2 regions of the Pseudoduganella aquatica genome follow, and region 1 is predicted to be linked to the other one. Evidence: predicted binding sites of a transcription regulator. Region 1 holds the regulator's gene; the other holds the start of a gene.
The links. Region 1 encodes HrcA, which represses chaperone genes, less so after heat shock. Its sites were predicted from a motif close to TTAGCACTCNNNNNNNNNGAGTGCTAA; they were not measured.
Positions count from the first base shown of each region.

Region 1 (3,394 bases):
GGAGAAGGCGGCGGCGTCCTGGCCCAGGCTGGGCGAGTCCGCCCGGTCCAGCGCGCCGGACAGGCGCACTTCCGGCGTGCCCTGCACGGCTTCGATCAGCATGCGGCCCATGCGGCCGCTCGCGCCCACGATTGCAATGTTCAGTTCAGTCATCAATAGCCCTAACTTCTGTCCTTATTTCGATTCGATTTTCGGCGTTACCGGCACGGGTGCGCCGGCGCCGGAGTCGGTGCCGGCCGGCAGCGGCGCCGAGCTTGGCGACACGCCCTTGTTCTGGTCCTTCAACGCCTGCTTGGCGTTCTTGGCAGGGCCGGCGATCAGCGCGATGTATTCCTGTTCGGTGGGCAGGTTGCCGCCTTCGAAGCGGTCGACCTTGCCGTCCTTGAAATACACCACCACGGTGCTGTCTATGGTCTCGCCATTGCCGCGCGCCAGGCGGAAGGGGTAGTCCCAGCGGTCCGCGTGGAAGATGTCCTGCAGCAGCGGCGTGCCGAGGATGAAGCGCACCTGGTCGCGGGTCTGGCCCGGCTTGAGCTGCTGCAGCATTTCCTGGGAAATGAAGTTGCCCTGCTGAATGTCCGGACGGTAAGGCGAGAAGAACCACATGAACTTCTGCAGTTGCGAAATGCTGCGGACCTGGGCGCCTTTGCCGGCCACGACCGCGTTATCTTCGACTTTGAGGTCGGCCTTCTTCTCGCCCAGCGTGCTGAGCGAGGCGCAACCGGAAACGGACAGCGCGAGGCAAATCGCACCCGCCACGAGGGGCGTGCGGCGTTTCATACTGTGCAACAGGGACTGCGGTATAGCCTGGGTGATGCGCATAAATGACCTCAAATCGATTGAGCGGAAGTGCCAAAACACTATATGATAAAGCACATTGTCCCACACACGAGTAAGAAACATGAGCAACAACCCAACCGACCTGAAGGCAAGCGGCCTGAAAGCGACTTTACCGCGCCTGAAGATCCTCGACATTTTCCAGAATAGCCCGGTGCGCCACCTGACCGCGGAGGATGTTTACAAGATCCTGCTGGCCGATAATATGGATGTTGGCCTGGCAACGGTTTACCGTGTGCTGACCCAATTCGAGCAGGCCGGCCTGCTGAACCGCAACCATTTCGAGACCGGCAAGGCCATCTTCGAACTGAACGCCGGCTCGCACCACGACCACCTGGTGTGCCTGGACTGCGGCCGCGTGGAAGAATTTTTCGACGAGGAAATCGAGCACCGCCAGCAAAGCATCGCCGAAGCGCGCGGCTTCAAGATCGCCGAACACGCGCTGGCCATCTACGGCAACTGCGTCAAGACCGAGTGCCCGCACAAGCAATAAAATTTGGCGGGTTACGGCGTGCCGCCTAACCCGCCCTACGCAATCCCAAGCTGCCCGTAGGGCGGGTTAGCGCGCAGCGCGTAACCCGCCAATCAATGGTTGCTCAGCGCATTCGAGAGCAATTTGGCGGTAATATCCACGATCGGTATCACGCGTTCATACGCCATGCGCGTCGGCCCGATCACGCCCAGGGTGCCGACGATCTTGCCGTTGGCCTCGTAAGGCGCAGTCACCACGCTCATCTCATCCATCGGCACCAGGTTGGACTCGCCGCCGATGTAAATCTGCACGCCGGAAGCCTTGCTGGACACGTCCAGCAGCTGCATCAGCCCGGTTTTCTGCTCGAACATGTCGAACATCTGGCGCAGCGAACTCATGTTCGAGGACAGGTCGCTCACCGACAGCAGGTTGCGCTCGCCGGAAATGACCATGTCGTCGGTGCTGCCGGCCATGGCCTCGCTGCCGGCCTCCACCGCCGCCTGCATCAGGCGCCCCATATCGGTCTGCAGCTGGCGCAGCTCGCCCTGCATGCGGCCGCGCACGTCCTCCAGCGCCAGGCCGCTGTAGTGCTGGTTGATGTAGTTGGCCGACTGCACCAGCTGGGCCGGCGTGTAGTCCACGTCGGTGAGCAGCATGCGGTTCTGCACGTCGCCCGCCGGGCTGACGATGACCAGCAGGATGCGCTTTTCCGACAGGCGCAGGAATTCAATCTGCTGGAACACCGACTCGTGGCGCGGCGCCATCACCACCCCGGCAAACTGGGACAGCGATGACAGCATCTGCGCCGCGTTGGCGATCAGTTTTTGCGGCTGCTGGCTGGGCAGGCGCATGCGCGCCTCCACCGAGCTTTCGTCGATATGCTGCACGGTCAGCAGCGTGTCGACGAAGATGCGGTAGCCGCGCGGCGTGGGGATGCGCCCGGCCGAGGTATGCGGACTGGACACATAGCCCAGCTCCTCCAGGTCCGCCATGATGTTGCGGATGGTGGCCGGCGACAGGTCCAGCCCTGAAATTTTCGACAGCGCGCGCGAGCCTACCGGCTGGCCGTCGGCGATGTAACGCTCCACGAGCGCTTTGAGCAGGGTTTGGGCACGGATATCGAGTTGCATGGTCTTATTATGCACGCAGACGCGCGCAGGCAGGGCATCAATATGCCAGCTGGTTTTCCAGCCAGTCCAGAAGTTCGTCAAATGTGGCGCAGATGGCGTCCGGCGCGATGCCGGCGGCCAGGTGGGCGTCGCTGCCGCTGCGGTTCATCCACACCGCGCGCAGGCCGGCGCGCTGCGCCCCTTCCACGTCCAGTTTCAAATCGTCGCCCACGTAAACCGCCTCGGCCGGGGCCACATTCAGCGCCGCGCAGGCGGCCAGGAAAATGTCCGGGGCCGGCTTGGCGCGGCCGAAATGCGCGGCCGCCAGCGACACCTTGAAATGGTGTGCCATGCCGACCACTTCAAGGTCCGCGTTGCCGTTGGTGATGGTGCCCAGCACCAGGCGCTGCTTCAGCTTGAGCAGGCCGGGCAGCACGTCGTCGTACAGCTTGACGGCGTTGCGCGCGGCCGAGAAGTGGCGCATGGCGCCGTCCAGGTGGCGCTCGTCCTCGCCCAGCTCGGCAAACGCGGCCTGCAGGCCGGCGCGGCGCAGGCTGGCCAGGTCCACGTGCAGCTCGGGGCGGGAGGCCAGCAGCGCCATGCGGCGCGCGCGCAGCTCCTCGATGGAGAATTGCTGCGCCACGCGCGGAGCGTGCTCGGCCAGCCAGGCGTGCAGCGTCACTTCGGCCTGGGCGATCACGGGCGCGATCGGCCACAAGGTATCGTCCAGATCGAACAGAATGGCTTTCAGGGGCGGGCGGGCTGTCATGCCGATATTGTCGCACGGCTGCGGCGGCTGGGGGAGCATGTTAAATTAATGGATTGTCCACACGGAGCGCCCCTTGTCCAAACTGTCCGCCCCCTTCTCATTGGCGCCCCTGGCCTTGCTGGCCGCCTGCGCCGGCCCCCTGGTCCAGCGCCCGGACAAGGCCCCGCAGGCCCTGCCGGACGGCTTTGCCGCCTATGTGCTGATGGG
Region 1 covers NZ_CP086370.1:6,653,974-6,657,367, forward strand. The annotation lists gene dapB (4-hydroxy-tetrahydrodipicolinate reductase) at 1-153, opposite strand, end outside; gene KT882_RS29700 (outer membrane protein assembly factor BamE) at 175-780, opposite strand; gene fur (ferric iron uptake transcriptional regulator) at 902-1,330, shown strand; gene hrcA (heat-inducible transcriptional repressor HrcA) at 1,423-2,439, opposite strand; gene KT882_RS29715 (HAD family hydrolase) at 2,477-3,187, opposite strand; gene KT882_RS29720 (metallophosphoesterase family protein) at 3,261-3,394, shown strand, end outside.

Region 2 (3,394 bases), 880 kb from region 1:
TCAGTGCGCTGTCGAGCACCTTGTTCATGGCCGCCATTTTGTCCTGCATGTCCAGCACCGACATATCCGACAACGGTCCTTGCGGCGAACGCGCCGACAGGAATTCGGCCGCCATGCCCAGCGCCGCCATCACGGCGATGCGGTCGTTGCCCTTGACGCGGTTGGCATCGCGGATGGCCGTCATCTTCTTGTCGAGGAAGCTGGCCGCTTCGCGCAGCGCGCGCTCTTCGTCTTCCTTGCACGCCAGGCGATAGGGCTGGCCCATGATGCTCACGTCCAGATGTATCATTGCACGTCCTCTTGCGCCGGCGCGGCGGCCGCTGCGCCTTCAATGGCGGGTATCTTTCCCAGCAGCGCCGACACGCGCGCGTGCGCCTCGGCCAGGCGCCGCTGGCAGGCCATATTGTCGGCCACCAGGGCCGCATTGGCCTGGCGCAGCTGTGCGTTTTCACGCCGCAGGGCCAGGCTCATCTCGGCGAGCTGGTCGATTTTGTCGGAAAGTTCTTGGAATTCTGAAATCATCCCGCAACTATAGGATGGCAAAGGAAGGCGCGTCAACAGCTACACGCGCATGATGCACATATTTAGGAGGAGTCCTCGGGCGATGGGAAAGATGCCAGGCGTGGCGCGCCGCATATTGATGTGCCTGGCGGCATGGACGGCGGCCGAACCGCGCGCCGCCGTCCAGGACGAACTGCGCCTGCAGCGGGAAGGCTATGCGCTACCGCAGGGCACCGTGCCAGATGATCGGCTTGGTCACGGCACTTTCCTGTATTCCGTCTTGCCGTTCGTGAGATGGCCGGATGCCTTATCAATGGCCAGCGCCACGTTGCCGAAATCGGTCGCGATTAAAAGCTGCCCCTCTTTGTAAGTCGCGGGAATGTACTTCGTTTCCGGCTTGCCAGTGGCAGGACTTGGGTGAGAGTCGCGCACCATAAATCCTTCGCCGTTGCGCTCGATGTTGAGGCGATAATCGTCGTACTGCACGTTCACCCACCTACCGACATACTCACCGCCGCCCTTCACGCCACATCCAGCCAGGAAGACCATCAGCACCGCCAAGCAGATCACCGCTTTCATCTTTTTCTCCTTATGAAGACGAGCCATCCCGCCGCAAAGCTCCGCGCCTTACCACTGGCAAACCAAGCGCTCGCGGCGCCGCAGCGTTCCGGTCAGATAGGCCTCAAGCGTCGACGGTCGCGTCGAATGGTTGAGTCACCGTCCTTAGTATAAGCCGCATTGATTTATTTGAAAGCTTGCCTTTTGCACCATCTGATCGACCTTGATCTGGCGCAAACAGTGGCGCTGTGGCCGGCGATTAATCAAATAAGTTCATGCCCGCCTTGAAATAGGGCATAAGCGTCCCTATAATTGGCACTCGTTAGCCGAGAGTGCTAACAAGGATACCGAGGTTGCGCTGCAGAAATGTTCTGGCCGCAGCCTCTCAGCACGACAACCATTGATAAAGGAGTTTTGTATGAACCTTCGCCCTTTGCACGATCGCGTCATCGTCAAACGTCTCGACCAGGAAACCAAAACCGCATCCGGCCTGATCATTCCTGACGCAGCCGCCGAAAAACCAGACCAGGGCGAAGTCCTGGCTGTGGGCAATGGCAAAGTGCTGGACGACGGCAAAGTGCGTCCGCTGGAAGTGAAAGTGGGCGACCGCGTTCTGTTCGGCAAATACTCCGGCCAAGCTGTCAAAGTCGACGGCGACGAGCTGCTGGTGATGCGCGAAGAAGACATCATGGCCGTTGTTAACAAGTAATCACAGGAGAATTCGAACATGGCAGCTAAAGACGTAGTATTCGGCGACGCAGCGCGCGCCAAGATGGTTGAAGGCGTGAACATCCTCGCCAACGCAGTCAAAGTAACCCTGGGTCCTAAGGGCCGTAACGTGGTGCTGGAGCGCTCCTTCGGCGCCCCTACCGTTACCAAGGACGGCGTATCGGTCGCCAAAGAAATCGAACTGAAAGACAAGCTGCAGAACATGGGCGCGCAAATGGTCAAGGAAGTTGCTTCCAAGACCAGCGACAACGCCGGCGACGGCACCACCACCGCGACCGTGCTGGCCCAGGCCATCGTGCGCGAAGGCATGAAGTTCGTAGCCGCCGGCATGAACCCGATGGACCTGAAGCGCGGCATCGACAAGGCAGTGGCTGCCACCGTCGAGCAGATCGCCATCCTGGCCCGTCCATGCACCACCACCAAGGAAATCGCCCAGGTTGGCGCGATCTCGGCCAACTCCGACTACTCGATCGGCGAGCGCATCGCTGAAGCGATGGAAAAAGTGGGCAAAGAAGGCGTGATCACCGTGGAAGACGGCAAGTCGCTGAACGACGAGCTGGACATCGTGGAAGGTATGCAGTTCGACCGCGGCTACCTGTCGCCATACTTCATCAACAACCAAGAGAAGCAAGTTGCCATCCTGGACAATCCATTCGTCCTGCTGTGCGACAAGAAAATCTCCAACATCCGTGACCTGCTGCCGGTACTGGAACAAGTTGCCAAAGCTGGCCGTCCGCTGCTGATCATCGCAGAAGACATCGAAGGCGAAGCGCTGGCCACCCTGGTTGTGAACAACATCCGCGGCATCCTGAAAACCTGCGCAGTGAAAGCCCCAGGCTTCGGCGACCGCCGCAAAGCCATGCTGGAAGACATCGCTGTCCTGACCGGCGGCCAGGTGGTTGCTGAAGAAATCGGCCTGACCCTGGAAAAAATCACCCTGGCGGAACTGGGCCAGGCCAAGCGTATCGAAGTGGGCAAGGAAAACACCATCGTGATCGATGGCGCCGGCGACGGTTCCAACATCGAAGCGCGCGTCAAGCAGATCCGCGTGCAGATCGAAGAAGCGACCTCGGACTACGACCGTGAAAAACTGCAAGAGCGCGTAGCCAAGCTGGCTGGCGGCGTTGCCGTGATCAAAGTCGGTGCAGCCACCGAAGTTGAAATGAAAGAGAAAAAAGCCCGCGTGGAAGATGCACTGCACGCCACCCGCGCTGCGGTTGAAGAAGGCATCGTGCCAGGCGGCGGCGTAGCCCTGCTGCGCGCCCGCTCGCAACTGACCGTCAAAGGCGACAATCCTGACCAGGAAGCTGGCATCAAGATCGTTCTGCGCGCGATGGAAGAGCCGCTGCGCATGATCGTGCAGAACGCCGGCGAGGAAGCATCGGTCGTCGTTGCAGCAGTGTTGGCCGGTTCGGGCAACCACGGCTACAACGCCGCCAACGGCACCTACGGCGACATGGTTGAAATGGGCGTTCTGGACCCAGCCAAAGTGACCCGTTCGGCACTGCAAAACGCAGCGTCGATCGCTGGCCTGATGCTGACCACCGACTGCATGGTGGCTGAAATCACCGAAGACAAGCCAGCCGGCGGTATGGGTGGCATGGGC
Region 2 covers NZ_CP086370.1:5,773,425-5,776,818, forward strand. The annotation lists gene KT882_RS25805 (cell division protein ZapA) at 1-289, opposite strand, end outside; gene KT882_RS25810 (hypothetical protein) at 286-522, opposite strand; gene KT882_RS25815 (hypothetical protein) at 757-1,080, opposite strand; gene groES (co-chaperone GroES) at 1,478-1,768, shown strand; gene groL (chaperonin GroEL) at 1,787-3,394, shown strand, end outside.
Region 2: groES (co-chaperone GroES) is a predicted target of HrcA. The motif match lies at 1,372-1,398, and genes of this name have one in related genera.